Regions from separate parts of the Streptomyces sp. SudanB52_2052 genome, predicted to be linked through region 1. Evidence: predicted binding sites of a transcription regulator. Region 1 holds the regulator's gene; the other holds the start of a gene.
What was found. Region 1 encodes HspR, which represses chaperone genes until heat shock. Its sites were predicted from a motif close to TTGAGNNNNNNNNNCTCAA; they were not measured.
Positions count from the first base shown of each region.

Region 2: the regulator HspR is predicted to act here: its motif matches at 11,481-11,499, upstream of lon (endopeptidase La).

Region 1 covers NZ_OZ186796.1:4,194,371-4,209,402, forward strand. Annotated here, with positions in the region: gene ACSUPV_RS18540 (sugar ABC transporter substrate-binding protein) at 1-978, opposite strand, end outside; gene ACSUPV_RS18545 (heat shock protein transcriptional repressor HspR) at 1,261-1,713, opposite strand; gene dnaJ (molecular chaperone DnaJ) at 1,719-2,900, opposite strand; gene grpE (nucleotide exchange factor GrpE) at 2,931-3,587, opposite strand; gene dnaK (molecular chaperone DnaK) at 3,584-5,440, opposite strand; gene ACSUPV_RS18565 (MraY family glycosyltransferase) at 5,535-6,545, opposite strand; gene ACSUPV_RS18570 (heterodisulfide reductase-related iron-sulfur binding cluster) at 6,789-9,107, shown strand; gene ACSUPV_RS18575 (hypothetical protein) at 9,237-9,995, opposite strand; gene ACSUPV_RS18580 (DNA-processing protein DprA) at 10,007-10,891, opposite strand; gene ACSUPV_RS18585 (hypothetical protein) at 11,051-12,418, opposite strand; gene ACSUPV_RS18590 (nucleotide sugar dehydrogenase) at 12,950-14,218, shown strand; gene ACSUPV_RS18595 (hypothetical protein) at 14,245-14,418, shown strand; gene ACSUPV_RS18600 (glycosyltransferase family 2 protein) at 14,460-15,032, shown strand, end outside.
Region 2 covers NZ_OZ186796.1:3,031,069-3,046,100, reverse strand. Annotated here, with positions in the region: gene ACSUPV_RS13195 (DUF4097 family beta strand repeat-containing protein) at 1-967, opposite strand, end outside; gene ACSUPV_RS13190 (hypothetical protein) at 1,116-1,943, shown strand; gene ACSUPV_RS13185 (DUF6104 family protein) at 2,000-2,179, opposite strand; gene ACSUPV_RS13180 (multifunctional oxoglutarate decarboxylase/oxoglutarate dehydrogenase thiamine pyrophosphate-binding subunit/dihydrolipoyllysine-residue succinyltransferase subunit) at 2,366-6,187, opposite strand; gene ACSUPV_RS13175 (HAMP domain-containing sensor histidine kinase) at 6,469-7,581, opposite strand; gene ACSUPV_RS13170 (response regulator transcription factor) at 7,578-8,318, opposite strand; gene ACSUPV_RS13165 (spermidine synthase) at 8,454-9,134, opposite strand; gene ACSUPV_RS13160 (rhomboid-like protein) at 9,859-10,674, shown strand; gene ACSUPV_RS13155 (GNAT family N-acetyltransferase) at 10,687-11,346, opposite strand; gene lon (endopeptidase La) at 11,522-13,936, shown strand; gene ACSUPV_RS13145 (MarR family winged helix-turn-helix transcriptional regulator) at 14,125-14,616, shown strand; gene ACSUPV_RS13140 (protein phosphatase 2C domain-containing protein) at 14,710-15,032, opposite strand, start outside.

The DNA.
Region 1 (15,032 bases):
TGCGGGGATGCCCTTGTGGGTGGGGCTGTCGACCTTGTCGCGGGTGAGGGCGGCGAACTGGATGTCCCGGCCCTGGACCTTCGCGACCGCCATCTCCGCGGCGCTCTCCGCCTCCTGCGGGTACGACTTGTACACGCTCATGTACTGGTCACCGCTGATGATGCGCTGCACCGCGGCGAGTTCCGCGTCCTGCCCGGTGATCGGCGGCAGCTCGGTCACGCCGGCGGCCTCCAGCGCCTTGACGATGCCGCCCGCCATGCCGTCGTTGGCGGAGTACACGGCCGCGATGTTGTCCTTGCCGATCTTCTCGATCGCCTGGGCCATGTTGGCCTGCGCGTTCTCCGGCTTCCAGTCCTTGGTGTCGAAGGACTCGGCGATCGTCACCTTGCCGTTCAGCTCGGACATCGCCCCGGCTTTGAACTGCTTGGCGTTCGGGTCCGTCGGCGAGCCGTTCATCATGACGATCTTGTCGGAGAGGCTCGCCTTCTCGCCGATGGCCTCCAGCAGGGAGCGGCCCTGGACCTCGCCGACCAGTTCGTTGTCGAAGGAGATGTACGCGTCGATCGGGCCCTCGGCCAGCCGGTCGTAGGCGATGACCGGAATGCCGGCGTCCTTGGCCTTCTTCACGCCGCTCGCGATGGCCTGCGAGTCGACCGCGTCCAGCAGGATCACGTCGACCCGGTCGTCGATCATCTGCTGCAGCTGGCTCGCCTGCTTGTCGGCGCTGGCCTCGGCGTTGGCGTACTCGACGCGGCCCTGGTCGTTCGTGAGGGACTCGACCTTCTGCTTGATGATGGGGTAGTCGAAGTTCTCGTACCGCGTGTTCGCCTTCTCCGGCAGCAGCAGGCCCACCGTGATGTCGTTGCCCTTGGTCGGGCTGGCGTCGTCGCTGCTCCCGGTCGCGTTGAGCACGCCGCAGCCGGCGAGCGTGACGGACATCGTGGCCGCGGCCACGGATATGGAGATACGACGACGCATGCGGGAGCTCACTTCGCGTGTGATTCGGACGTGGGCACAGCTTTGTGGCCCATGTGACTGAAAAGCCAACGCGGACGCGCCCCTCAGCGTCAAGCGGAAGCACTTAACGAGATGACAACACCACGCTCCGCAGTGGTTGTGAAGACGGTGCGGAATCGTCTCCAAGTGCTCCGCACTGGTCAGTCATGGACAGGGGACCGTGCGAAATCGGGTCAAGGCATGCGAAAGGGGCCGGGAGTTGCCTCCCGGCCCCGCATTCACACGCGGACACGCGCGTACGCGTCAGTCCGCCTGCTGCTGCCGCTTCGGCCGCCACACCACCAGCGCGCTGGTCTGCTGGACCTCCTGGTACGGCACCAGGTCCCGGCGGTACGACGCGTGCACCGCCGCCTCGCGCTGCCGCATGGCCGCCGCCGCGCCGTCGAGCGCGTCCTCCAGCTCGGCCACCCGGGCCTGGAGCGCGGCGACCTGGTTCTCCAGTTCGATGATGCGCTTGATGCCCGCCAGGTTGATGCCCTCGTCCTGCGACAACTGCTGCACCTGCCGGAGCAGTTCGATGTCACGGGCCGAGTAGCGGCGGCCCCGGCCGGCCGTGCGGTCGGGGGAGACCAGGCCCAGGCGGTCGTACTGGCGCAGGGTCTGCGGGTGCAGGCCGGACAGCTGGGCCGCCACCGAGATGACGTAGACCGGGGTCTCCTCGGTCAGTTCATACGGGTTGCGTCGACGACCGTCCATCTGACTCATGCTCCCTTCGCGGCCTGGAACAGATCCGCCCGCGGATCCTCGCCCGCGGTCGCCTCGCGATACGCCTCCAGTGCGTCACGAGCCTTCCCCGTCAGGTCCTTCGGGACACTCACCTCGACGGTGACCAGGAGGTCGCCGCGGGTGCCGTCCTTGCGGACCGCGCCCTTGCCCCGGGCGCGCATCGTACGGCCGTTCGGCGTGCCGGGCGGCAGTTTCAGCGTGACGGGCGGGCCGCCCAGCGTGGGCACCCGGACCTCGCCGCCGAGGGCCGCCTCGGCGAACGTCACCGGGACGGTGACGGTGAGGTTGTCGTCCTTGCGGCCGAACACCGGGTGGGAGTCGACGTGCACCATCACGTACAGGTCGCCCGCCGGGCCGCCGCGCTCGCCCGGCGCTCCCTTGCCGCGCAGCCGGATCCGCTGGCCGTCGCTGACCCCCGCGGGGATGCGCACCTGCATCGTCCGCGAGGACTTGGCCCGGCCGCTGCCCTTGCAGATCTCGCAGGGGTTCTCCGCGATCAGGCCGCGGCCCTTGCAGTCCGGGCAGGGATCGGTGAGCGAGAAGCCGCCGCCGCTGCCCCGGGCGACCTGCCCGGTGCCGACGCAGGTCGGGCACACGCGCGGCGTGCCGTTCTTGTCGCCGGTACCCGAACAGGCCTTGCAGGGCGACTGCGACGACATCCGCAGCGGGACGGTCGCGCCCTCGATCGCCTCCGTGAAGCTGAGCGTGACCTCGGACTCGATGTCCTGGCCGCGCCGGGGCTGCGTACGCGTCCCCGGTCCGGCGCCGCCACGGTTGAACAGGCCCCCGAAGACGTCACCGAGTCCGCCGCCGAAGCCGCCGGCCCCGCCCTGGCCCTGGGCGCCGCCTCCGAAGAGGTCGCCCAGGTCGAAGTTGAAGGAGCCGCCGCCCGCGCCGGGCCCCGGGCGGAAGCCGCCGTTGCCGAAGAGGGCGCGGGCCTCGTCGTACTCCTTGCGCTTCTTGGGGTCGCCGAGGATGTCGTTGGCCTCCGAGATCTCCTTGAAGCGCTCCTCCGCCTTGACGTTGCCCTTGTTGGCGTCCGGGTGGTACTCGCGGGCGAGCTTCCGGTACGCCTTCTTGATCTCGGCCTCGGTGGCGTCCTTGGGGACGCCGAGGACCTTGTAGTAGTCCTTCTCGATGAAGTCCTTGGTGCTCATCCTCGACGCCCCTCCTTCCCTTCGTCTACGTCAGCCCTCGTCCGGGCCACCGCTCTCCTTGTCGTCGGCTTCGGCGGCCTCGTCCGCCTTGACCGTCTGCGCCCCCGGCTGGGGCTCGGCCACCGCCACCCGCGCGGGGCGGATGGTGCGCTCGCCGATCCGGTACCCGGGCTGCAGAATCGCCACGCAGGTCGTCTCGGTGACGTCCGGTGCGTAACTGTGCATCAGGGCCTCGTGGATCGTCGGGTCGAAGGGCTCGCCCTCCTTGCCGAACTGCTGCAGGCCCATCTTCGCCGCGGTGCTCTCCAGCGACTCGGCGACGGACTTGAAGCCGCCCACCAGTTCGCCGTGTTCCCGCGCGCGGCCGATGTCGTCGAGCACGGGCAGGAGCTCGGTCAGGAGGTTCGCGATGGCGATCTCCTTGACCGCGATCCGGTCGCGCTCGACCCGACGGCGGTAGTTCTGGTACTCGGCCTGGAGGCGCTGGAGGTCCGCGGTGCGCTCGCCGAGCGCGGTGCGCACCTGGTCCAGCTGGGCCACCAGACCGGCGTCCTGGCCCGTGTCCCCGGCCGGGGCCGCCTTCTCCTCCGGGGAGGAGGCGGCGGCCTTCGGCTCGGCGTCGTCGGAGGTGGCGCCGGAAGGGACGTCGGGCTGCTGCTCGTCGAAGCCCGGGGTCTCCTCCGTCACGCGGCACCGTCCTTCCGGTCCTCGTCGACGATCTCGGCGTCGACGACGTCGTCGTCGGCCTTGGCGTCACCGGCACCCGCGCCGGCTCCGGCGGAGGCACCGCCGGCGGCCTGGGCGCCCTGGGCGTCGGCGTACATGGCCTGGCCCAGCTTCTGGGAGACGGCCGCGACCTTCTCCGTGGCCGTGCGGATCTCGGCCGTGTCCTCGCCCTTGAGCTTCTCCTTCAGCTCGGCGACGGCCTCCTCCACCTCGGTCTTGATCTCGCCCGGGACCTTGTCCTCGTTGTCCTTGAGGAACTTCTCGGTCTGGTAGACGAGCTGCTCGCCCTGGTTGCGGGACTCGGCGGCCTCGCGGCGCTTGTGGTCCTCCTCCGCGTAGCGCTCGGCCTCCTCGCGCATGCGGTCGACCTCGTCCTTCGGCAGCGAGGAGCCGCCGGTGACGGTCATCTTCTGCTCCTTGCCCGTGCCCAGGTCCTTCGCGGTCACGTGCATGATGCCGTTGGCGTCGATGTCGAAGGACACCTCGATCTGCGGGACGCCGCGCGGCGCCGGGGGCAGACCGGTCAGCTCGAACATCCCGAGCTTCTTGTTGTACGCCGCGATCTCGCGCTCGCCCTGGTAGACCTGGATCTGCACGGACGGCTGGTTGTCCTCGGCGGTGGTGAAGATCTCGGACCGCTTGGTCGGGATCGTCGTGTTCCGCTCGATGAGCTTGGTCATGATGCCGCCCTTGGTCTCGATGCCGAGGGACAGCGGGGTGACGTCGAGGAGCAGGACGTCCTTGACCTCGCCCTTGAGGACACCGGCCTGGAGCGAGGCGCCGATGGCGACGACCTCGTCCGGGTTCACACCCTTGTTGGCCTCCTTGCCGCCGGTCAGCTCCTTGACGAGCTCGGCGACGGCGGGCATACGGGTCGAGCCACCCACCAGGACGACGTGGTCGATCTCGCTGATGGAGATGCCGGCGTCCTTGATGACGTTGTGGAACGGCGTCTTGCAGCGCTCCAGGAGGTCCGCGGTCAGCTGCTGGAACTGGGCGCGGGTGAGCTTCTCGTCGAGGTGCAGGGGGCCCTCGGCGGAGGCGGTGATGTAGGGCAGGTTGATCGAGGTCTCGGTGGACGAGGACAGCTCGATCTTCGCCTTCTCGGCGGCCTCACGCAGACGCTGCAGGGCCATCTTGTCCTTGCCCAGGTCCACGCCGTGGCCGGACTGGAACTGCTGGACCAGGTAGTCGACGATCCGCTGGTCCCAGTCGTCACCACCGAGGTGGTTGTCACCGTTGGTGGCCTTCACCTCGACGACGCCGTCGCCGATCTCCAGCAGCGAGACGTCGAACGTACCGCCACCGAGGTCGAAGACCAGGATGGTCTGGTCGTCCTTGTCGAGGCCGTACGCCAGGGCGGCGGCGGTCGGCTCGTTGACGATACGGAGCACGTTCAGACCGGCGATCTCGCCGGCCTCCTTCGTGGCCTGGCGCTCGGCGTCGTTGAAGTACGCCGGGACGGTGATGACCGCGTCGGTCACCTTCTCACCGAGGTAGGACTCGGCGTCCCGCTTCAGCTTCTGCAGCACGAAGGCGCTGATCTGCTGCGGGTTGAAGGGCTTCCCGTCGAGCTCGATCTTCCAGTCGGTGCCCATGTGCCGCTTCACCGAACGGATCGTCCGGTCCACGTTCGTGACCGCCTGGCGCTTGGCCACCTCGCCCACGAGGACTTCGCCGTTCTTGGCGAAGGCGACGACGGACGGCGTGGTCCTGGCGCCCTCGGCGTTGGTGATGACGGTGGGCTCGCCGCCCTCCAGAACGCTGACGACGGAGTTAGTCGTGCCCAGGTCGATGCCGACCGCACGTGCCATGGTTGATTCCTCCAGCTGACTTGAGTGGAACGGACTCAAGTGTGCACGACGGCTCCCGACCGGTCAACAGAGCTGAGTCGAGCGGACTCAACTCTTATCCGCTCCTTACACGCAATGAGGCTCTGACCTGCGGCGATACTGTGCGTCGATCGGCGTACACGGGTACACGCGAGAGGGCGAACACCACCACGAGAGCCACGCCCGGGACCCACCACAGGGCGTCGGCCCCGACCCAGCCGACGTGCGCGAGTACCCCGACGAGCACGCCGGAGAACGCCCCGAAGCCCAGCAGCAGCGTGACGCCCGGCACGGTCGGACCGAGCCGCCGCAGCCGGTGCGCGAGATGGTCCGGCCCGCTGCGGACCACGGGCCGCCCGCTCAGCCGCCGCGCCAGCAGGACGAGTACGGCGTCGGCGCACGCCAGGGCCGTCAGCGCGAAGAGCACCCCCGCGCTCTCCCCGATCCCGAACCCGGCCCGGACGTGCACGAGGCCGACGGCGATCACGAATCCCGCCGCCATGGACCCACAGCTGCCCAGCGCCACGCGCGCGGGGTGCCAGTTGTGCAGCAGGAAGCCGGTCAGCGCCGCGGCCAGCACGCTCATCAGCACGGCGATCCCGTCCAGCACGTCGATCGCCGCGCAGGCCGCCACCCCGAAGGCGGTGACGACCCCGACCGTCCCCGCGAGCCCGTCGGCGTGGTCGAGCCCCCGGAAGGCGAAGGTCACCCCGACGACCCACACGACGGCGAGCAGCCCGGTGCCCACCCCCGTCTCCCCGTACGGCACGACACACGCGGCGGCCACGCCCGTACCGCCGGCCAGCACCCGCCGCCGCAGCCGCCACACGTCGTCGACGAGCCCGAGCAGGGCGACCACGCCGCCGGCGACGAGCAGCCCGTCGATCCCGCTCCCGGCCGCGCCCCACTCCGTGACGCCGACGACCGCCCCGGTGACGACCACCACGGCCACGCCCCCGGACAGCGGCACCTCGCGCTGCCGCCGCCGCTCGACCAGACGCAGCCGCAGGGCGGGCACACGAAGGGCCGCCGCGAGAAGGGCGGTGAGCAGGAGGGCGGTGGCGGCGGCGGTGATCCCGTAGAGCACGGATATAAGTTAGGCGTCACTATGACAATTCGGTATGAATAACACGACGGGATCCGGGTCGAATCCGGATGGTTCCTGAGGCAACCCTGAGCGATTCAGATCACTGCCCACCCGGCTACAGTGCGGCGGAAGATAGGGGTAGTCTCAGACGGACTGCATAAGTTACCGCTTAGTAATTTCGGGGAACCCTTCGGGAACGACAGGTCACCCCGACGAAACCCCTCGCAGGCCCGAGGAGCCCCCATGCAACTCGCCGCGATCATCGTGTCGCTGGTACTGACCGTGGTCGGCGTCGCGCTGCTCGCACGCGCGATCGGCCAGTTCGTCCGGTACTTCAAGCTGGGCCAGCCCGTGCCCGCCGGTACCCGGACCGACAACCCCTACCAGCGCAGCGTGACCCTGGTGAAGGAGTTCCTCGGCCACACGCGCATGAACCGGTGGGGCATCGTCGGCATCGCCCACTGGTTCGTCGCGATCGGCTTCCTGACGCTGCCGCCGACCCTCGCCCAGGCCTTCGGGCAGCTGTTCCAGGCCGACTGGGTGCTGCCGGTCATCGGCACGTTCCTGCCGTTCGAGCTGTACATCGAGTTCATCGGCGTGATGACGGTCCTGGGCATCGCGGTGCTCATCGCGATCCGTCTGCTGAACCTGCCGAACCGGCCCGGTCGCAAGTCCCGCTTCGCGGGCTCCAAAGCCGGTCAGGCCTACTTCGTCGAGTACGTCATCCTCACCATCGGCCTGGCCATCTACGTGCTCCGCGGCCTGGAGGGCGCGCTCCACCACGTCGACCACTACGAGGCCTCGTACTTCGCCTCGTACCCCCTGGTGCTGGCTTTCAAGGGCCTGTCGGTCACGGCGCTGCAGAACCTGGTCTACCTGGTCGCGATGATCAAGATCGGCACCTCGTTCATCTGGATGATCGTGGTGTCACTCAACACCAACATGGGTGTGGCCTGGCACCGCTTCCTGGCGTTCCCGAACATCTGGTTCAAGCGCGAGGCGACGGGCGGGACGGCGCTGGGCGCGCTGCAGCCCATGACGTCGGCCGGCAAGCCGATCGACTTCACGGACCCCGGCGACGACGACGTCTTCGGCGTCAGCCAGGTCGAGCAGTTCTCCTGGAAGGGCTTGCTGGACTTCTCCACGTGCACCGAGTGCGGCCGCTGCCAGTCGCAGTGCCCCGCCTGGAACACGGGCAAGCCGCTCTCCCCCAAGCTGCTGATCATGTCTCTGCGGGACCACGCGCACGCCAAGGCGCCGTACCTGCTGGCCGGCGGCGGCAAGACGATGGAGGGCGAGGAGAAGGCGTCCGAGGAGCAGTTGGCGGGTGTGCCCGCCGCCGCCCTGGCGGAGGCCGAGCGCCCCCTGATCGGCACGCTGGAGGACAACGGCGTCATCGACCCGGACGTCCTGTGGTCCTGCACCACGTGCGGTGCCTGCGTCGAGCAGTGCCCGGTGGACATCGAGCACGTCGACCACATCGTCGACATGCGCCGCTACCAGGTGATGATCGAGTCGGCGTTCCCGTCCGAGGCGGGCACGATGCTCAAGAACCTGGAGAAGAAGGGCAACCCCTGGGGCCTGGCGAAGAAGCAGCGCCTGGAGTGGCTCAAGGAGGTCGACTTCGAGGTCCCGGTCGTCGGCAAGGACATCGAGGACCTGTCCGAGGTCGAGTACCTGTACTGGGTCGGCTGCGCCGGCGCCCTGGAGGACCGCGCGAAGAAGACGACGAAGGCCTTCGCGGAACTCCTCCACATCGCGGGCGTCAAGTTCGCGATCATGGGCGGCGACGAGAAGTGCACGGGTGACTCCGCCCGCCGCCTCGGCAACGAGCCCCTGTTCCAGGAACTCGGCATGGAGAACGTCATGGCGCTGAACATGGCGTTCGGCGAGGAGATGGACGAGGACGGCAAGGTCACGCCGGAGTCGGCGAAGCCCAAGTCCTCCAAGAAGATCGTCGCGACCTGCCCGCACTGCCTCAACACGCTCGGCAACGAGTACCCGCAGCTGGGCGGCGATTACGAGGTCATCCACCACACGCAGCTGCTGCAGCACCTGGTGGACGAGGGCAAGCTGATCCCGGTCACGCCGGTCGAGGGCATCATCACGTACCACGACCCGTGCTACCTGGGCCGCCACAACAAGATCTACACGCCGCCGCGCGAGATCATCGCGTCCGTCCCCGGCATCCGCAACGAGGAGATGCACCGCCACAAGGAGCGGGGCTTCTGCTGCGGCGCGGGTGGCGCGCGGATGTGGATGGAGGAGCGCATCGGCAAGCGCATCAACAACGAGCGCGTGGACGAGGCCCTGTCGGTCAACCCCGACATCGTCTCAACGGCCTGCCCGTTCTGCCTGGTCATGCTCACGGACTCCGTGAACGGCAAGAAGAACGACGGCAAGGCGAAGGAGTCCATCACGGTCGTGGACGTCGCCCAACTCCTGCTGGACTCGGTGAAGACGCCGGTCCCGGCGGAGCCCGAGGACACGGACGGCGACGACGAGCCCCCGGCAGGCACGGCGGACTCCGAGAACGCACCGGAGCCGGAGCCGGTGAAGTAGGCGGTTCCTCCGAAGCTCGCCTTCGACGCCCCCTGTCCGCGTGGTCGGGCAGGGGGCGTCGGCGCTCTTACGGCGTTCGTTGATCCGGCGGCCTGGGCAGCGAGCAGCTCGGAGCCGACTCGAGCACGGTCATGAATCTCGGCTGTGGCCCCATGGTCGTAGGGCGCAGGCAGCCCAGGAGAAGCTGCGCAGGCGAGCCTGTTCGACGAGCGTCGCCGTGTCACCGTAGGTGAGGTTGAGATGCCGGCCGAGGACGACGATGGCCACGCTGCCTGCGCCTGCCGCCTTCAGGGCCGCCGCTGCGGACTGGGCGTGGTGCCCTGTGGTCCAGGTGTCGTCGACGAGCAGCACATCCTCGCCCCAGAGTGCCGAAGACGTGTAGCGCGCCGAAGAGCCCGTTCGGCCGAGGGCGGCGGCCTCAGGCGTCGGCGTGAGCAGGTCCCGGTAGCGGCCGCGTGTGGCGCCGACCATGTCCGCGACCATGGTCCGCAGTGGATGAATCTCCCGACCGCTGGTGCTGGGCACCGTGGTGACGACGCTGAAGCCGGGTACGGCGCAGTGGGCGGCGATGCAGGCTTCGTGAAGGGCGAGAAAACGCCACAGGACAGCCGCCAGGCCCGTGCGGAAGTAGTGCTGCTGCGCTCCCGTGGTGTTCTTGTAGCGCCACAGTTCGTTGGCGTACTGCTCGTTCTTCAGGGCCAGGCTGACGGGAACCACGGCATCACCGACCCCTGCGCCTAAGATCCTCCTGGCCTCCTGGCACTGCCAGCAGGTGGGGTAGCCAGGGTTCGCGGTGCCGCGGCAGACCTGGCAGACACCTGGTCCCGGCAGTAACGGATGAACGAGGAAGTTGGCGTAGCGGGCGGACAGTTCGGAAACAGTTGCCACACGGTCCGCCGTTATGCCCAGGTGAGCTCGCCCGTGGTGGGGACGAGCGAGTCGAGTTGGCTGAAGACGTCGTCAGGACCGTCGATGACGGTCGTGTTGGGCCGACTCGCGTACTCACGGGCCCATTCGTGAGTCATGAGAGAGCGCATGAGGAACACACGCCGTCCGTGTTCAAGGGCCAGACGGGCCTGCATACGGGCGCCGCTGCGGTACGCCGCCTCCACCACGACGGTGGCAAGGCTGTATCCGCTCATCACGGCGTTGCGCAACGGGAACGACGCCTTCGAAGGCGGTGCATCCGGCCAGAACTGGGAGATCACCAGGCCCCGCTCGATGATCTCCCGCTGCAGGTCGGCGTTCTGCGCCGGGTAGGTCCGCCGGAGGCCGGTGCCGATGACGGCGACCGTGCGCCCGCCGACCGCGAGGGCGGTGCCATGGGCGGCGGTGTCGATGCCGGCAGCGAGACCACTGACCACAGTGACGCCGCGCTCAGCGAGCCCACCCGCGATGGCACGGGCATGGGCGATTCCCTCCGGGGTGGGAGCACGCGTACCCACGACGGCGACCCGCAGGTCGCCCTCTACGGGCGTTCCCCGTAGGAACAGGAAGGGCGGACGCTGATGGACCAGCCGCAGATACAGCGGGTAATCATCATCCAGGATCGTCACCAGGCGCATGCCCTCGTGCTCCCAAGCCGAGATCTCGGCTGCGACAGCGTCCAGGTCCACGGCGGGCTCGGTGTCGAACAGTGCGCTCTGCCCAGAAGCGTCAAGAGCGTTCTCGAGGATGTCGCGTGCGCTTCCGACCGACTCGATCTGGTCGGTCAGCTCGGACCACGGCCGGTCGCCGCGCCGCAGCAACGCGACGATGGCGGCTCGCTCCAGTTCGTGGTCCATGCTGCAAGTATAGGAAGAACGTCTGTGGCGGCTGCTCACTTGCGGATACCGACGGGGCGCTCCGCCCACGACCCGGCGGCGACGGCACATGGCATCCACGCTGCGTAGCGCTTGGTGAACGCCGTGAAGGCCCCCGGTGATGTCCTCTGCGGTGGCGTGTCAGCGCCCCACCTTCACCACCTCCGACACCGCCCCCCGGAACGACTCCGTCGCCTCGAACCGCGCTCGGAAGTAACCGCGTCGCACATCCGTGAGGTCCGCCGAGAACGCGTGTCCCTCGCCCGACCAGTTCGCCTCCGTCGTGCGGAGGTTCGTCCAGCGCTTGCCGTCGCGGGAGTGTTCGATGTGGACCGGGATGACGCCGGGCGTCCAGCCGTCGGGGAAGTCCATCGCGCCCTCGACGTGGACGCCGCCCTCCTGCGCACGCGTGGCCGAGAACGACGTGAAGACCGAGGCGCGCAGGACCGTGATCTCAGGGCTGTTCGCCGAGGCCGGGGCGATGAACGGGTCGTCGCTGTGGGACGCCACGCGGAACGTGCCGGTCTCCCACGGGGTGTGCGTGACGCTGGCCTTGCCGTCCGCGCCGGTGGTGAAGTAGCCGACGCTGGCCCAGTGCGTGCCCTCGGATGCCTCGTAGAGGACGCCGCCGCTCTGGCCCTCGAAGGGGACCCAGCCCTGCGGGGTCTCGCGCTCCAGGGTCGCCGTGACGGTGACCTGCTGTCCGTAGTCGATCGTCCGGGCTTCCGCCGGGGCCTGGAAGGTCCAGCGCGTGGCCACCTGCCGGATGCCGATCGGCGTCGGCTCGGACTCGCCGTAGAGGACGTACGGGTTCGCGGTGTCGTGCCGGTAGACGGCCTGGACCGGGACCGCGTCGTTCACGGTGACCGTGCCGGAGAAGCGCCCCTCCGCGTCGGTGCGGACGGTGTTCTCCGTCCAGTTGTCCACGTCGAGGTCGACCCGGTGGTCCGCCAGCGGCTTCAGCTCGCGGGTCCCCGGCCAGCGTCCCTTCAGCGTGCCGTCGACCCGCACCTCGCGGTGGTCGGTGTCGATCTCCGTGCGGTCGGGGCGCACGTCCTCGAACAAGGCCGCGACGTAGTAGGCGAGCGAGCCCGCGGAGTTGTCGACGGTGCGGTCGCCGTCCGCGTCCGTGGCCTCGACGCGGACGTCGTAGCTGCCGAGCGCGGGCAGGTCGAGCGGCTGCTTCGTGCGCCACACGCCGTCGGCCGCCGTGCCGGAGGCCAGGGTGAACGCGTCGTACTCCACGACGGCGACCTCCTGCTGGGTGGACGCCGAGACGATGTGGGCCCTGATGTCCGTGAGCGCGCTGTCGGAGCTGACGGCGACCTGGAGGGTGCCGAGGTCGCTCGACACGCTGCTCGCCCAGCGGACGTCCGGCGCCTGCCCCTCCGCGGTCCCCGCCGCCTCCGCCGTCCCCGCCCCCTCCGCCGCGTGCGCCGCCGGCACGCCGGTCAGCAGGAGCGCGGCGGTCGTACCGATGGCAGCCCAGGCCGCCCGTGTTCTGAACAAGGTCCCCCCAGGGATGCGTCGAAAGCCGCACCACAGCAGCGGGTACGGCCGAACAGTGTTTCTACCGCACACATCTGACAGCGGTCCCGCGAGTTTCCGCCCCCTCCACCAGCCGACAGACCGCAGGGGTGGTACGTGGGGCGCACTCGAGGGGCGCGTTCGATTCGCTACTGCACTCGGCCACACCGCTCACCTATGAGTCGCGTCACTGTGGAGTTGTGAAGATCCAGCATCCACACCGCACTTGACGTGCCCTCACTCACCAATCGCCCTCACCTGCCCTTCCCTTCTCAGATTGCGAATCAGTAAAGGGGGTTCCGTTCAGCGAATAGTTGTTTAACCATGAAGGTCCACAGATGAGGGGGATTTGTGAAGATCACCGGTTGCGCTTCGCGCACGGTCGGGCAGGGGGCCCGGGCGAACCGGTGACGCGGTGCTGGTGCCGTTCCCACACCGCTTCTCACGCAGTACCACGCCACGGCCGCCTGCCTCAGGAACAGGCGGCCGTACTTCAGGGGTGAGGAAACCACCATGCACATATGTGTGCTGGGGCAGGGCTACGTCGGCCTGCCCCTGGCCGTGAGGGCCGCCGAGGTCGGGCACACCGTCACCGGCTACGAGCCCGACCGGACGCGCTGCGCGGCGCTGGCCGCCGGGTCGTCGTACGTCGAGGACATCGGCGACGGCCGGCTCCGGGCGGTGCTGGACTCGGGGGCGTACCGCGCCAGTTGCGACCCGCAGGACCTCAAGGGGTTCGACGTCGCCGTCATCACCGTTCCGACACCGCTCACCGACCGCGCGCCGGACCTGAGTTGTGTCCGGGACGCCGGTCGCGTGCTCGCGGAGTGGATCGAGCCGGGCGCCACCGTCGTCCTGGAGTCGACCACCCACCCCGGCACCACCCGTGACGTGCTCGTACCGCTGCTGGAGGAGGGCTCCGGCCTCGTCGCCGGGCAGGACTTCCACGTCGGTTTCAGCCCCGAGCGCATCGACCCGGGCAACGCCGACTGGCGGCTGGAGAACACACCGAAGATCGTCGCCGGGCTGACCGAGGACTGTCTGCGGCGCGTGCACGACTTCTACGACACCGTCACCGACGTCACCGTGCCCGCCTCGGGCCTCGAAGAGGCCGAGCTGGCCAAGGTGTTCGAGAACACCTACCGGCACGTCAACATCGCCCTGGTCAACGAGCTGTCCCGGATGGCCCACACGCTGGGCGTGGACGTCTGGCACACGCTGGAGCTGGCCGCGACCAAGCCCTTCGGGTTCACCAGGTTCCTGCCCGGGCCCGGGGTCGGCGGGCACTGCCTGCCCATCGATCCGGTCTACCTCAGCCATCACGTCAAGGCCCGGCACGGGCAGACGTTCCGGCTGATCGAGCTGGCCCAGGACATCAACGAGAGCCAGCCGGACTACGTGGTGCGCCGGCTGCAGGACGCCTTGAGCCGCCGCTTCCGACGGAGCGTGCACGGGGCGCGCGTCCTCGCCCTCGGCGCCGCCTACAAGCCGGGCACCTCGGACGCCCGCCAGTCGCCGGCCGTCGAAGTCACCGACCGGCTACGGGCGATGGGGGCGGACGTCACCGTCGTGGACCCCTATCTGCCGGAGTCCGGCGGAGGTCTCCGCGACATCCCCTTCGCCGGGGCAGGCACGGGGACCGACACCGTCGCCGGCTTCGACGCCGTCGTCCTGCTCACCCCGCACGCCGAGTTCGACCTCGACCGGCTCGCCGCCGAGGCCGCCTACGTGCTCGACACCCGCGGCGTCATGCCCGCCGCACCGCACATCGAACGGCTCTGAGAGCCACGGAAGGAAAGAGGAACACCATGTACGGACAGAACGGTGTGGGCGCCGCCATCGGGACCGCCACCGGCGGAGCCGCCCTGGCCGCCACCGGCGGCACGGCGCTCGGCTGGATCGTGCTGGCGGCCATGCTCCTGGTGATCGGCGGCGTCGCGGTCTTCCGCACGGCGACCCGCGGCAAGCGAGCGACCGCTTGAGCGCCTACCCGGGCCGCGCTTCACGGGTGAGGTTCACCGTCGTGACCCTCGTGGTGGTGGCGGCCCTGGCCGCCGCCACCGCGGTGGTGCACGTGGAGTCGAAGAGTCCGGTCCTCACCTTCTACTGGTGGCTGGGCATGACGGTGATCGTGCTCTGCCTGGTCTCGTTCCTGAAGGGCCGGACCTTCACCCACCTGCCGGTCGCCCCCGGCCGGACGGTGGCGATCATCCCGGCGTTCGAGGAGCCGTCGGAGAACCTGCACCGCACGGTGCGGTCCCTGCTGGCCCAGACGCACCCCGTCGACGAGATCCACGTCATCGACGACGGCTCGCGGCAGCACCCCGTGGAGCCCTTCGACCACCCCCGCGTCTTCTGGCACCGGCAGGAGAACAAGGGCAAGCGCGGGGCCCAGGTCACCGTGCTGCGGCACCTCCAGGAGCAGGGCAGGCACTTCGAGTTCGTCCTCACCATCGACTCGGACGGCGAGCCCTTCCCGGACGCGCTCGAACAGCAGCTGCGGGCCATGAGCAACCCGCGGATCCAGGCCACCACCGGCATGATCTACGTTCGCAACTTCGAGGAGACCTGGGTCTCCCGGGCCGCGGACATCGAC
Region 2 (15,032 bases), 1.2 Mb from region 1:
CCGGGGCGGTGGTGGCGCCCTCGCCCGGGCCGGAGACGGAATTGTCTCCCGAGTCGTCCCGCTGGCCGCTGCCCGGGGTTGCCGCCGAGCTGCCGGTGCCCGGGGTTTCCCCTGAGCCGCCGGTACCGGGGTGCGCGTCCCGGAGCGCGTCGTCCTCGTCCTCCGCGGCCGGCCGGCGCAGCAGGGCGATGGAGCCGGAGACGGTGGTGGCCCGCAGCTTGCCGTGGCCCGCGCCGAGGCGGCCGGTGATCTTGTGGGCGCCCCACTGGCCCTGCACCCGCAGGTCGTCGAAGGCGTTGGAGACGGAGCCGCTCGCCGTGTTGGCCTCGACCTCCGCGTCCGCCCGGTGGGGCAGCCGGATCGCGATCTCGCCCGAGACGCTGTTCAGCCGCACGTCCGTGGGGCCGTCCGGGTCGAGGTCGACGATCATGGAGCCGCTGACCGAGTCGGCGCGCACGGAGGGGCCGGAGCCCTCGACCACCGTGAGGTCGCCGGAGACGGACTGGAACCGGAGCTCGCCGGTCACGTCCTGGGCCTCCAGGCTGCCGGAGACCGTCTGGGCGCGGACCGGGCCGGAGAGGCCCACGAGGGTCGTGTCACCGGTGACGCCCTTGATCGTCGACGGGCCGTCGATCCCGGAGACCACGGCCGCCGCGCCGACCACTCCCACCTCCACCCGGGTCCCGGACGGGACGGCCAGGGAGACCACCGCGCTGCGGCGCCAGCCCTTGCGGTCCAGCCAGGTGAGGAAGCCCTTCCAGGGCAGGTCCTCGTAGGCCACCGCGAGGGTGCCGTCCTGCTGCGTCACCACCAGGGGAGGGCCCTCGATCTCCGAGATCTCCAGGCGGGCGGAACCCTCGTCCGTGCCCACCACGTTCACCGTTCCGTTGACGAGGCGTACGTGGAGTGTGCTCACGGGCTCGTCGAAGGTGAGCTTCCTCGGTTCCGTGACGGACCACTCGGACATGGTGCAGACCTCCCCGACTCGACGCGCCATATCGCGTCTTCTTCTTATCACGATATATCGTGGTCAAGGAAAGTCAAGACACCCGTTCCGGGGATGGCGAGGCCGCCAAAAGTGCCCAAAGAAGGATGATTCGCCCTAGCGTGTGACCATGACGGAAGCCGCCCCCACCGGTCCCGCGCCCGGGGCACTGCTGCTGTGCCGGGCGGCGCCCGGGTCCGTCGCCCCCGTCGCCCACCTGCTGCGCGAACCCATGCAGCTCACCCGGGCGGGCGACGAATGGAGCGTGCTCGTCCCCGAGGGCCGGCCCTGGCGCGACGGCGCCGAGCCCGTCGACCGTGTCGTCACCGGCTGGGCCACGGCCCTCGCCGTCGGCGCGCCCTGGCCCGTCCTCGCCCTCTGGTGGGACGCCGACCACGCGGGCTTCACGCTGGCGTCCGGGTTCCGCCGCCCGGTCGGGTTCGTCTGGCTCACGAGCGGCGTCCCGGCGGGGGAGGACGAGGCGATGCGGACCTTCGCCGCGCGCGTGGGCCTCGACCCCGTCCTGGACCCCCAGGCCCTCGACCGGCTGACGAAACCCGACACCGCGGCCGACGCCCGCACCCGCCTGCGCGCTCTGCTCGCGGTCCTCGCGCGCGTGGGCGTCTCACTGCCTCCCGGCCTGGCACCCGGGGAACCCGCCCACCGCCTCCGGGAAGCCGCGCGGCTCCAGCCGGACAGCCTCCCGGTCGAGTGGCCGGGCTGGCGGGAGGCGGTCGCCGAACGCGGCACCGTCGACCACAGCCGCCTCGGCCCCTGGATGCCCTGGACCGGCGGCCCCAGGGCCCGCGCCCTGGCCCTTGCGCAGCTGGCGGCGGGCGTGGCCCTCACGGCCTGGGGGCTACGGCGACACAGCGGCGGCCGGCTCGTGGCCGGGGCCCTGTTCCTGGCCCACGGCACATGGGGTCTGGCGTACGGCCTCACGCATCCGCGCGACTGAGGCCCCCGCAGGACCGGCCAGGACCGACGCCGTCGATCCCCCGGCCCGGCCGGCCCCTACGCGTCGTCCTCGTCGTCCAGCCGCGCCAGCCACGTCGCCAGCCGCTCCACCGGCACCTCGAAGTCGGGGTTGAGATCGACGAACGTCCGCAGCTGCTCGGCGAGCCACTCGAAGGTGATCTCCTCCTCGCCGCGCCGCTTCTCGAGTTCCTCGATGCCTCGGTCGGTGAAGTACACGGGTGTTCTCCTGGGGCTGGGCCTGGGGCCTCGGGTCGTACCCCTCCAGGTTATGCGGCCCGGTGTCCCACCCGTACCGCACGGTTTCCCCCACCTGCGCGAGGGCCGGCCTGAAAACGGGTCCGGCCCCACCACCTCGGACGAGGCGATGGGGCCGGACCCGTACACGAGCCGATGCTCAGAGGCTCACGCCTCGAACACCTCACGCACCAACTGCTCCTGCTCGGCCTGGTGCCGCTTCGCGGAACCCACGGCCGGGGACGAGCTGTGCGGACGCGAGATGCGGCGCAGGCGCTCGCCGTGCGGGACGTCCGCGCCGACGGCCAGGTCCAGGTGGTCGATCAGGTTGAGCGCGATGAACGGCCAGGCACCCTGGTTCGCCGGCTCCTCCTGGGCCCACAGGTACTTCTCGGCGTTCGGGTACTTCTTGATCTCCGCCTGGAGCTCGGCACCCGGCAGCGGGTACAGGCGCTCGATGCGGATGATCGCCGTGTCCGTGACGCCGCGCTTCTGACGCTCGGCCTCCAGGTCGTAGTAGACCTTGCCGGCGCAGAAGACGACCTTCTTGACCGCGGCCGGGTCCACCGACGCGTCGCCGATGACCGGCTGGAACTGCCCGGTCGTGAACTCCTCCGCCTTCGACGCCGCCGCCTTCAGGCGCAGCATCGACTTCGGCGTGAAGACCACCAGCGGCTTGTGGTGCGGGTTGTGCACCTGCCACCGCAGGAGGTGGAAGTAGTTCGACGGCGACGTCGGCATGGCGACCGTCATGTTGTTCTGGGCGCAGAGCTGCAGGAACCGCTCCGGGCGGGCCGAGGAGTGGTCCGGGCCCTGGCCCTCGTAGCCGTGCGGCAGGAGCAGGACGACGCCGGAGGTCTGGGCCCACTTCTGCTCGGCCGAGGAGATGAACTCGTCCACGACCGTCTGGGCGCCGTTGACGAAGTCGCCGAACTGCGCCTCCCACATCACGAGCGCGTTCGGGCGGGCCAGCGAGTAGCCGTACTCGAAGCCCATCGCCGCGTACTCGGAGAGGAGGGAGTTGTAGACGTTGAGCCGCGCCTGGTCCTCGGAGAGGTACTGCAGCGGCGTGTACTCGTCGCCCGTGGTGCGGTCGATGATGACCGCGTGGCGCTGGCCGAACGTACCGCGCTGCGAGTCCTGACCGGCCAGGCGGACCGGGACGCCCTCCAGGAGGAGGGAGCCGACCGCGAGGGTCTCGCCCATGCCCCAGTCGATCGTGCCGTCCTCGACCATCGACGCGCGGCGCTGCAGCTGCGGCAGCAGACGCGGGTGGACGGTGATGTGGTCGGGGATGTTGACCTGGGACTCGGCGATCCGCTTGACGACCTCCGAGGTCACCGCGGTGTTCACGGCGACCGGGAACTCGGCCTGCGGGTCGGAGGGCTCCACGGCGGACGGCTGCGAGGTGGCCTCGCGGACCTCCGTGAAGACCTTCTCCAGCTGGCCCTGGTAGTCCTGGAGTGCCTGCTCGGCCTCTTCCAGGGTGATGTCGCCGCGACCGATGAGGGACTCGGTGTACAGCTTGCGCACCGAGCGCTTCTTGTCGATCAGGTCGTACATCAGCGGCTGGGTGAAGGCCGGGTTGTCCGACTCGTTGTGACCGCGGCGGCGGTAGCAGATGAGGTCGATCACCACGTCCTTGTTGAACGCCTGGCGGAACTCGAAGGCGAGTCGCGCCACGCGGACGACGGCCTCGGGGTCGTCGCCGTTCACGTGGAAGATCGGGGCCTCGATCATCCTCGCCACGTCCGTCGCGTACATCGAGGAGCGGGAGGACTCCGGGGCGGCCGTGAAGCCGACCTGGTTGTTGATGACGATGTGGACCGTGCCGCCGGTGCGGTAGCCGCGCAGCTGCGACATGTTCAGGGTCTCGGCCACCACGCCCTGGCCCGCGAAGGCCGCGTCACCGTGGATCGCCACCGGCAGGACCGTGAAGTCCGTGCCGCCCTTGTTGATGATGTCCTGCTTGGCGCGGGAGACGCCCTCCAGGACCGGGTCGACCGCCTCCAGGTGCGAGGGGTTGGCGACCAGGGAGACCTTGATCTGCTCGCCGTCGAGGCCCGTGAAGGTGCCCTCGGCGCCCAGGTGGTACTTCACGTCGCCGGAGCCGTGCATCGACTTCGGGTCGAGGTTGCCCTCGAACTCGCGGAAGATCTGCGCGTACGACTTGCCGACGATGTTGGCGAGGACGTTCAGGCGGCCGCGGTGGGCCATGCCGATGACGACCTCGTCCAGGCGGGACTCGGCAGCGGAGTCCAGCACCGCGTCCAGCAGCGGGATGACGGACTCGCCGCCCTCCAGGGAGAAGCGCTTCTGGCCGACGTACTTCGTCTGCAGGAAGGTCTCGAAGGCCTCGGCCGCGTTCAGGCGGCGCAGGATGCGCAGCTGCTCCTCGCGCTCCGGCTTGGAGTGCGGGCGCTCCACGCGGTCCTGGATCCACTTGCGCTGCTTCGGGTCCTGGATGTGCATGAACTCGATGCCGGTGGTGCGGCAGTACGAGTCGCGCAGGACGCCGAGGATGTCGCGCAGCTTCATCATCGACTTGCCGGCGAAGCCGCCGACGGCGAACTCCCGCTCCAGGTCCCAGAGCGTGAGGCCGTGCTCGGTGATGTCCAGGTCGGGGTGCTTGCGCTGCTGGTACTCCAGCGGGTCGGTGTCGGCCATGACGTGGCCGCGGACCCGGTAGGAGTGGATCAGCTCGAAGACGCGGGCGGCCTTGGTGACGTCGTCGTCGTGGCTGGCGTCGATGTCCTTGAGCCAGCGGACCGGCTCGTAGGGGATGCGCAGCGCCTCGAAGATGTCGTCGTAGAAGCCGTTCTCGCCGAGCAGCAGGTTGGCGACCTGGCGGAGGAACTCGCCGGAGGCGGCGCCCTGGATGACCCGGTGGTCGTAGGTCGACGTGAGCGTCATGACCTTCGAGATGCCGAGCTTGTTCAGGGTGTCCTGGGAGGTGCCCTGGAACTCAGCCGGGTAGTCCATGGAGCCGACGCCCATGATCACCGACTGGCCGGGCATCAGGCGCGGCACCGAGTGGACCGTGCCGAGGCCGCCGGGGTTGGTCAGGGAGACCGTGACGCCGGAGAAGTCGTCCATCGTCAGCTTGCCGTCGCGGGCGCGGCGGACGATGTCCTCGTAGGCCTGCCAGAACTCGAAGAAGTTCAGCGTCTCGGCCTTCTTGATCGCCGCGACGACCAGCTGGCGGTCGCCGTTCGGCTTGACCAGGTCGATGGCGAGACCGAGGTTGACGTGGTCCGGCTTGACCAGGGTCGGCTTGCCGTCGACCTTCGCGAACGAGTAGTTCATCGCCGGCATGGCCTTGATCGCCTGGACCATGGCGTAGCCGATGAGGTGCGTGAAGGAGATCTTCCCGCCGCGCGCCCGCTTGAGGTGGTTGTTGATGACGATGCGGTTGTCGAACAGCAGCTTCACCGGGACCGCGCGCACGGACGTGGCCGTGGGCAGCTCCAGCGAGGCGTCCATGTTCTTCGCGACCGCGGCGGCGGGGCCGCGCAGCACGACCTGCTCGGGGCCCGAGGGGGCCTCGGCCGCGGGCTCGGCCTTCTTCGCGGGAGCGGCCGGCTTGGCGGCGGCCGGGGCGGCCTTCGCGGGAGCGGCGGCCTGGGCCGGGGCCTGCGCGGCGGGCTTCGCCTGGGCCGGAGCCGGGGCGGGAGCCTGCGCGGCGGCGGGCTTCTCGGCCGCCGGCGCGGGGGCCTGGGCGGGAGCGGCCGGGGCGGCGGGCTGAGCGGTGGTGGTCCCCGCGGCCCCCGCGGCCGCGGTACCCGCCGGAGCCGAGGCGGCAGCGGCGCCCGGCTTGTAGTCGGCGAAGAAGTCCCACCAGGCTCGGTCTACCGAATTCGGGTCCTGGAGGTACTGCTGATAGATCTCGTCGACGAGCCACTCGTTGGCACCGAACGACGCGGCGGGGTTCTTGCCCGCTTGGTCGGTGTCGGTCGAGATGCTCGAGTTACTGGGGGACTGTGGCGACACGGCGGCAACCGCCCTCTTCCGCTTCACAAGATGATGGACAGCGGGAATCAAGGCTACGCCTCCCGGACCGGGAAGGTCAGGTCGGGCCCGTTCAACGTCGTGTAAGTCACATCTCAGACCGTGTTTCGCGCCTTGAAATGGCGGGAAACAAGCGTGGTTCCGCTTGAGGAGGGAAGGGCGGAGCAGGGCCCCGGACGCCGATGACGCGGGCCTGTGCCTGATCACACGTGTCCGTCAGCGCGGACGCCGGTGGATCTTGTGGCTCCGCTTCGAACTTTACGTCAACTTGGCACGGATGGCTCTCCTGGAAGAGTGACAAGAATCCGGCAACCTCGCTCGGATTCGGCCACTCCGATCCGTCCGCCGTGCAGATCCACCGCCCAGCGGGCGATCGCCAGGCCGAGGCCCGTGCCGCCGTCGCTGCCCGGCCCCTGCGGGCGTTTGGCACTGCCCCGGTTGAACCGCTCGAAGACGCGGTGCCACTCGGACTTCGGAATGCCGGGGCCCTCGTCCAGGACCTCCAGTTGCAGCGACTCCGGCAGCGGTCCGCGCCGCGCCTTGACCGTCACCCGGCCGTGCGGCGGACTGTGTTTGACCGCGTTGTCGATGAGGTTGGCGACGACCTGGTGGATGCGCTCCGGATCGGCGTGCGCGGTCAACTCCGGCGGGTGGACGTCGAGGTGCAGATGGACGTCGGTCCGCGTGTGGCTGCCCGAGCCGGTGGCGATGCCCGCGCGGACGGAGGCGACCATGTTGGCCTCCTTCAGCACACCGGACAGGTACGGCCACACCTCGAACCGCCGTTTCTTCAGCGGTACGACGCCGTTGTCCAGGCGGGAGAGGTCAAGCAGCGTCTCCACCAGCCGGCCGAGGCGCTCGGTCTGCTTCAGCGCCGTGCGCATCGTCTCCGGGTCGGCCTGCGTGACCCCGTCGACGATGTTCTCCAGCACCGCGCGCAGACCCGCGATGGGCGTGCGCAGCTCGTGCGAGACGTTCGCCACCAGCTCCTTGCGCTGGCGGTCCTGGGCCTCCAGCTCGTCGGCCATGGCGTTGATCGTCACGGCCAGATCACCCAGCTCGTCACGGCGGTTCTCCCGCGTGCGGCGGGTGTAGTCGCCCTGCGAGATGGAACGCGCCACCGCTGTCATCTCGTCCAGCGGCGCGGTGAGCGAATGGGCCACGAACTGCGTAATGAGCAGCGTGGCGATCATCGAGAAGACCGTGATGAAGCGCAGCTCCGTCTTCGTGTGCACCGCGATCACCGACAGGCCGGTGGTGATCAGCACCGAGATGACGACCAGCGCGCCCAGTTTGGTCTTGATCGAGAACGGGCTCACCCCGCCCCAGGGTTCCGGCTCCCCGGGGTTTCTCCGTGCGGCCGGCCCGCCGCTCATGGCGTCGGGGTCTCCAGGGCGTAACCGACGCCGTGCACCGTACGGATCCGCTCGGCGCCGATCTTCCGGCGGAGCGCCTTGATGTGGCTGTCGACCGTGCGCGTGCCGGAGGCGTCCGCCCAGTCCCAGACCTCGGCGAGCAGCTGCTCGCGCGAGAGCACCGCACGCGGGGTGTTGGCCAGGCACACCAGCAGGTCGAACTCGGTGGGGGTGAGGTGGACGTCCTCACTGCGCACCCGGACCCGGCGCTGCGCGTGGTCGATCTCCAGCTCGCCGAGGCGCAGGATGCCGCTGCGCGGCGTCGCGGCGGCCAGCGCGGCCCGCTCCACGCGGCGCAGCAGCACGTGCACGCGCGCCGCCAACTCCCGCATCGAGAAGGGCTTCGTCATGTAGTCGTCGGCGCCGACGCCGAGCCCGACCAGCATGTCGGTCTCGTCGTCGCGCGCGGTGAGCATCAGCACCGGCACCGGGCGGGCGGCCTGCACGCGGCGGCAGACCTCCAGACCGTCGAAGCCGGGCAGCATGATGTCGAGGATCAGCAGGTCGGGCTGCCATGCCTCGGCCGTGTCGACGGCGGCCGGGCCGTCACCCGCTGTTTGCACGAGGAATCCCTCGGCTCGCAGGCGGGTCGCGATGGCGTCCACGATCGTGGCGTCGTCCTCGACGACGAGAACCCGGCGCTGCGCGCCCGGGGTAGCCGTCGCCGAACCGTTGTGGGAGGTGTGTGTCTGCTCCATCGCCCGCCCCTGGGGTGTGCTTTCCGGAATCAGTGGGGTGATTCCTCATGACTGGCTATGCCTGCGCATGGTTGCGATTGACGCTTGAATGATCGGCGTCAGAGGAGCAGCGTACGGGGAGTCAGCGCACCTTTGCTATCCAGGGCTGATGGCGAGGTGCACGACGTCCGGCACGCCCCGGGCAACCGGGATCTCTTCGGTACGCACCTGTTGGAACCCGGCATTCCACAAGGTTTCTTCGAATTCCGGAGACGGCTGGGCGGACCAGACGGCGAGTACCCCGCCGGACCTCAACACCCGTGCGCAGCTGGCCAGTCCGGCTTCCCGGTAGAGATTTCCGTTGCCCTCCGTGACGGTCCAGCCGGGGCCGTTGTCGATGTCGAGGCAGAGCGCGTCGTACGTGGCGGATGTCTCATTGACGTATGCGACGAGATCGGCTTCGACGATTTCCGTGCGGGGGTCGGCGAGGGCCTCGGCGGAGATCGTGGAGAGCGGGCCGTCGCGGTGCCATTCGACAATCGCGTGCTCGCGTTCCACCACCGTGATCCGTCCCCAGCGCGGGTCCGCCGCCGCGTGTGCGAGGGAGAAGCCGACGCCGAGTCCGCCGATCAGCACGTCGGGACGGGGCCGGTCGGGCAGGGCGTCCAGAGCCGCGTCGACCAGCCGCCGCTCCGAGCGGCCGTCGGAGGTGTCCATCAGGAAGCAGCCGTTCGCGATGATCTCCAGTCGGCCGCCGGGCCGCTGCCGCAGCACGACCTCGCCGTGCGGGCCCTCGCGACGGTCCAGGACATCGGGAATGTCGTTCGGGGTGGGCATGGAGCCATCCTGGCAGGGGCGCGATTCCGGTGCCCGGAATTTCCGCGCGGGCTGCGGCGACGCGGGTACGGCCCGGCCGGGACGCGGGTAGGGCCGGGCCGGCCGGGACGCGGGTAGGGCCGGGCCGCGAAGCGGGGCACGGTCGGGCCGCGACGCGGGGCACGGTCGGCGGGACCGCAGGACCGCGGGAGGCGGGATGCGGGATGCGGTCGGCGGGACGCGGGAGGCGGCCGACCGGGACGCGGGTAGGGCCGGGCCGCGGCGCGGGGCACGGTCGGGCCGCGAGGCGGGGCACGGTCGGCGGCGATGTGGGGCGGTCGGCGGCGATGTGGGGCGCGGTCGGCGGGACCGCGGGACCGCGGGACCGCGGGAGGCGGGGTGAGGGATGCGGTCGGCGGGACGCGGGAGGCGGCCGACCGGGACGCGGGTAGGGCCGGGCCGCGGCGCGGGGCACGGTCGGCGGCGATGCGCGGGGCATGGTCGGCGGGACCGCGGGAGGCGGGATGCGGGACACGGCCGGCGGGACCGCGGAAGGCGGCCGACCGTGAAGCGGGATGGGCCGGCGGCGGACGCGGGATATGACTGTCGGCGGTCGGCGGTCGGCGGTCGGCGGACGCGGGATACGGCTGTCGGGTTGCTGTGAATCGGCTCTCGCGTGGTCCGGGTCACAGACAGGGGGGCGGTCGGGCGCGAAGGCTGGGCCAGGACGGAAGGAGCGCCCGTGGTGGAACGCGCCGCGCCGCCCGGCGAGGAGACCGCCGAGGTCGCGCTCCCGCCGCCGGACGCGCCCCGGTACGACACGTCGGCCCTGCTCGACGGGGTGCCGCGGCAGCGGGCACGCGAGACGGCGGTCCCGGCCGCACCGGAGTCCCCGCCGTCGGGAACGTCCCGGACCCGACTCCGGGCGCTGCGGCCCTGGCGGCTGCTGCCCACCCCCACGGGCACGCCGTTCACCTTCGCGTACGCGGCCCTGCTCGGTGCCACCTCACTGATCACCGAGCAGGCCGACCCGGCGCTGGTGCACGCCCTGCTCCAGGGCTCCAGCACGGACGTGGCGCACCTGGTGCGGACGCCGGAGCTGGTGCTCGTGGGCAGCGCGCTGTGGGTCGCGGGCGGGGTGGCCTCGCCCTTCGCCATCGCCTTCGTCCTCGTGCTGACCGCGCTGGAACGGCGGATCGGCGGCCTGCGCACGGCCGCTGTCTTCCTGCTCGGGCACGTCCTCGCCACCCTGGCGACCGAGGTCCCGGTGGGACTCGCGGTCCTGGCCGGGCACCTCCCCGACAGCTCCCTGCACCGCCTCGACTACGGCGTCAGCTTCGGCGTCGCGGCCGGTACCGGTGCCCTGGCCGGGCTGCTGCCGATCTGGCTGGGGGTGCCCCTGCTGGCCGGCTTCGGCGGGATGCTGCTCCCGGACCTGCTCGCCTTCACCGACCCGATGACCGACTGGGGGCACCTGATCGCCCTGGCCATCGGTGTCGCGACCTGGCCGCTGGTGCGACGGTGGTACGCGGCGCGCCTCGCTCCGGCCGCCGCAGCCTGAGCGCGCGGCGGTTCAGGCCGTACCGGGGGCCGGCGGGACGTGCTTCGCGCTGGTCAGCAGGGCCACCACCTCCCAGCCCAGTGCCTCGTACAGCCCCCGCCCCGCGGGCGTCCCGGCCAGGACTCCGGTGCGGGCCCCCTGCCGGACGGCGGCGCTCTGCAGCGTCCGCATGACGACACCGCCGAGCCCCCTGCGGCGGTGTTCGGGGGCCGTCTCGATCTGGTCGACGACGGCGGTCGGGCCCGTCGGGGCGATCTGGCCGCGCGCCGCCAGAGATCCGTCCGGCGCGGCGATCAGCACACGCGTCACCCCGCCGCGCGACCAGCTGCGCAGCCGGTAGCCCTCGGGAGCGTCCGGAGTGGTGTCCGCCGTCAGCGGGACCGTCATCAGGTATCCGGGCTCGGGGTCGATCCACCAGGGGGCGCCCAGCCAGCCGGAGACCACGGACGGGTCCCGGAACGCCTTCAGCCACACGCCGGCCCCGGTCACCGCGTCGGCCACCTTGCGGACGGAGGTCTCGTCGAGGTCGTCACCTCGCGCGCCGAACACATGCCGCGTGACATGGCCGTTCGCCCCCACGTCGATGGTGCAGCCCCAGGGCTCGGTGACCGGGTCGGCCGCCCCGCGGGACACGATCCACCCGTCCACCCATGCCTGCACGATCCGGTCCACGTCATCCCCCGGTAATAGGTAGAAGCTAGTTTGATCTATTACTGACGTGACTGTACGCGCCGGCTCGGCCGTCGCGTCACCGGTGATCGCTCACAGCGAACGCCCGTCCGGGAACATCCCGTCGCCGCCAAGCATTGAGTCGGCATAGCTCAACTTGACTGCCGAAGGGGAGATCATGGCTTCGACGTCCACACCGCTCACCCTGCCCGTGCTGCCGCTCGACGACGAGGTCGTGCTGCCCGGGATGGTGGTCCCGCTGGACCTGAGCGACTCCGAGGTCCGTGCCGCGGTGGAGGCCGCCCAGGCCGCTGCTCGGACAACGCCCGGAAAGCCCCGGGTACTCCTGGTGCCACGCATCGACGGGACGTACGCGAACACCGGTGTCCTCGGCACCGTCGAGCAGGTCGGCCGGCTGGCCGACGGCGACCCGGGCGCGCTGATCCGCGGCCGGGGGCGGGTGAGGATCGGTGCGGGGACCACGGGACCCGGCGCGGCCCTCTGGGTCGAGGGCACCCGCGTCGACGAGACCGTGCCGGAGCCGCTTCCCGGCCAGGTCGCCGAACTGGTCAAGGAGTACAAGGCCCTGGCCACCGCCTGGCTGCGCAAGCGCGGCGCCTGGCAGGTCGTCGACCGCGTCCAGGCCATCGACGACGTCTCGGCGCTCGCCGACAACTCCGGCTACTCGCCGTTCCTGACCACCGACCAGAAGGTCGAACTGCTGGAGACCACCGATCCGGTGGCCCGGCTCAAGCTCGCCACGCAGCAGCTGCGCGACCACCTCGCCGAGCAGGACGTGGCCGAGACCATCGCCAAGGACGTCCAGGAGGGCGTCGACAAGCAGCAGCGCGAGTTCCTGCTGCGGCGTCAGCTCGAAGCCGTCCGCAAGGAGCTGCGCGAGCTGAACGGCGAGCAGGAGGGCGAGGAGTCCGACGACTACCGCGCCCGCGTGGAGGCCGCCGACCTGCCCGAGAAGGTCCGCGAGGCCGCCCTCAAGGAGGTCGACAAGCTGGAGCGGTCCTCCGACCAGTCGCCCGAGGGCTCCTGGATCCGCACCTGGCTCGACACGGTCCTGGAGATGCCGTGGAACGAGCGCACCGAGGACGCCTACGACATCCAGGGCGCCAAGGCGGTCCTGGACGCCGAGCACGCCGGCCTGGAGGACGTCAAGGAACGCATCACCGAGTACCTGGCCGTGCGCAAGCGGCGCAACGACCGGGGCCTCGGCGTGGTCGGCGGACGGCGCGGCGGTGCCGTGCTCGCGCTCGTCGGGCCGCCCGGCGTCGGCAAGACCAGCCTCGGCGAGTCCGTCGCCCACGCCATGGGCCGCAAGTTCGTCCGCGTCGCCCTCGGCGGCGTCCGCGACGAGGCCGAGATCCGCGGCCACCGGCGCACCTACGTCGGCGCCCTGCCCGGCCGGGTCGTCCGCGCCATCAAGGAGGCCGGGTCCATGAACCCGGTCGTGCTGCTCGACGAGATCGACAAGGTGGGCTCGGACTTCCGGGGCGACCCGGCCGCCGCTCTCCTGGAAGTGCTCGACCCGGCGCAGAACCACACCTTCCGCGACCACTACCTGGAGGTCGAGCTCGACCTCTCGGACGTCGTCTTCCTGGCCACCGCCAACGTCCTGGAGGCGATCCCGGAGGCCCTGGCCGACCGGATGGAGATCGTCCGCCTGGACGGTTACACCGAGGACGAGAAGGTCGTCATCGCCCGCGACCACCTGCTCCCGCGCCAGCTGGAGCGGGCCGGGCTCGACCAGGACGAGGTGTCCCTCGACGAGAGCGCGCTGCGCAAGCTCGCCGGCGAGTACACGCGCGAGGCGGGCGTGCGCAACCTGGAGCGGTCCGTCGCGCGGCTGCTGCGCAAGGTCGCGGCCCAGCACGAACTGGGCGAGCGGGAGCTGCCGTTCACCGTCACCGACGCCGACCTGCGCGATCTGATCGGGCGGCCGCACCACGTGCCCGAGTCGGCCCAGGACCCGGCCGAGCGGCGGACGTCCGTGCCGGGCGTGGCCACCGGCCTCGCGGTGACCGGCGCGGGCGGTGACGTGCTCTACGTCGAGGCGTCGCTGGCCGACCCGGAGACGGGAGCGGCCGGGCTGACCCTGACCGGTCAGCTGGGCGACGTGATGAAGGAGTCCGCGCAGATCGCGCTGAGCTTCCTGCGCTCCCACGGCGCCGAACTGGAACTGCCGGTGGGCGATCTGAAGGACCGGGGCGTGCACATCCACTTCCCGGCGGGCGCGGTCCCGAAGGACGGCCCGAGCGCCGGCATCACGATGACCACGGCGCTGGCGTCCCTGCTCTCCGGCCGCCTGGTCCGCACGGACGTGGCCATGACCGGCGAGGTCTCGCTGACCGGCCGGGTCCTGCCGATCGGCGGCGTGAAGCAGAAGCTGCTCGCGGCGCACCGGGCGGGTGTCACCACCGTGATCATCCCCAAGCGCAACGAGCCCGACCTGGACGACGTCCCGGCGGAGGTGCTGGACAAGCTCGACGTCCACGCCGTCACCGATGTCCGCCAGGTCCTGGAACTGGCGTTGTCCCCGGCGACGAACGGGGCCGCGCCGGAGGTTCCGGTCGCGGCGTGACGGACGCGGCCGGTAGGGGAGGCCCGGGTTCTCGTGAGGGAGGCCCGGGCCTTCACCGTGTGGCCACCCTGTGTACACGCACCCCGTGACCTGCGGAATACTTGCCGAACTGCGGTGATGACAGCAGGTGGCGGAAAATCCCGGTACGGGAACTCTCCGTACGGGCGACGACCGAGGCAGGGACTGACGTGCACGAGGACGGCAAGGACGACGGACACCGCGCTGCCGGTGCGGCCGGGAGCGCGGTGGATCAGCCTGCCTTCCTGGCGCTGGAGCGCGAGCTGACCGTGCTGCTGCGGCGGGCCCGGGCCAACCAGGGCGAGATGGCCCGCGAGGTCCATCCCGACCTGGAGTCGTCCGCGTACGGCCTCCTCGTCCGGCTGGACGAGTGCGGCAAGCAGCGGGCCACCGAACTCGCCGCCTACATCGGCGTCGGCAAGGCGACGATGTCCCGCCAGCTGCGCGCCCTGGAGGAACTGGGACTCGTCGCGCGCGAGCCCGACCCCGCCGACGGCCGCGCCTGGCTGGTCGCCCTCACCCAGGAGGGCCAGGACCGCGTCCGCCGGGTCCGCGAGGCCCGCCGCGCCCGCTACGCCGGCCGCCTGGCCGACTGGGACCCGCGCGAGGTCACGGAACTGGCCCGGCTGCTGCACCAGCTCAACCGCGGCATGGAGAAGTAGCGGCCGGTTCCGGGTGTCTCGGACCGGTTACGGGCGTTCCGTACCGGCGCCGCAGGCGAGCCGGCTGACCGAGGACCCGGGCGGGGCGAGCGGTCAGAACTCGACGAACACCACCGTCGCGTCGTCGTGCCTCTTGCCCCGCCCCAGGGACACGCGCTCGACGTCCGCCCGCTCCAGCGCGCGCACGCGGTCCACCAGGGCCTGCGGTCCCTCCTTGCGGACGAGCCGGAAGCAGTCCGCCCAGTCGCCCTCGTGGAACCGCTCCACCCAGCGGGTGGCGCCGTCCGTCAGCGCGGCCAGGGCGCGTACCTCCTGGCGCGGCAGGGTTCCGGTCACCGCGCGCCGGGCCACCGCGGGATCGGCGGCGGCGGTGAAGAAGCCGCCCTCCTTGTTGCGGACCGTCGCGTCCACCAGCG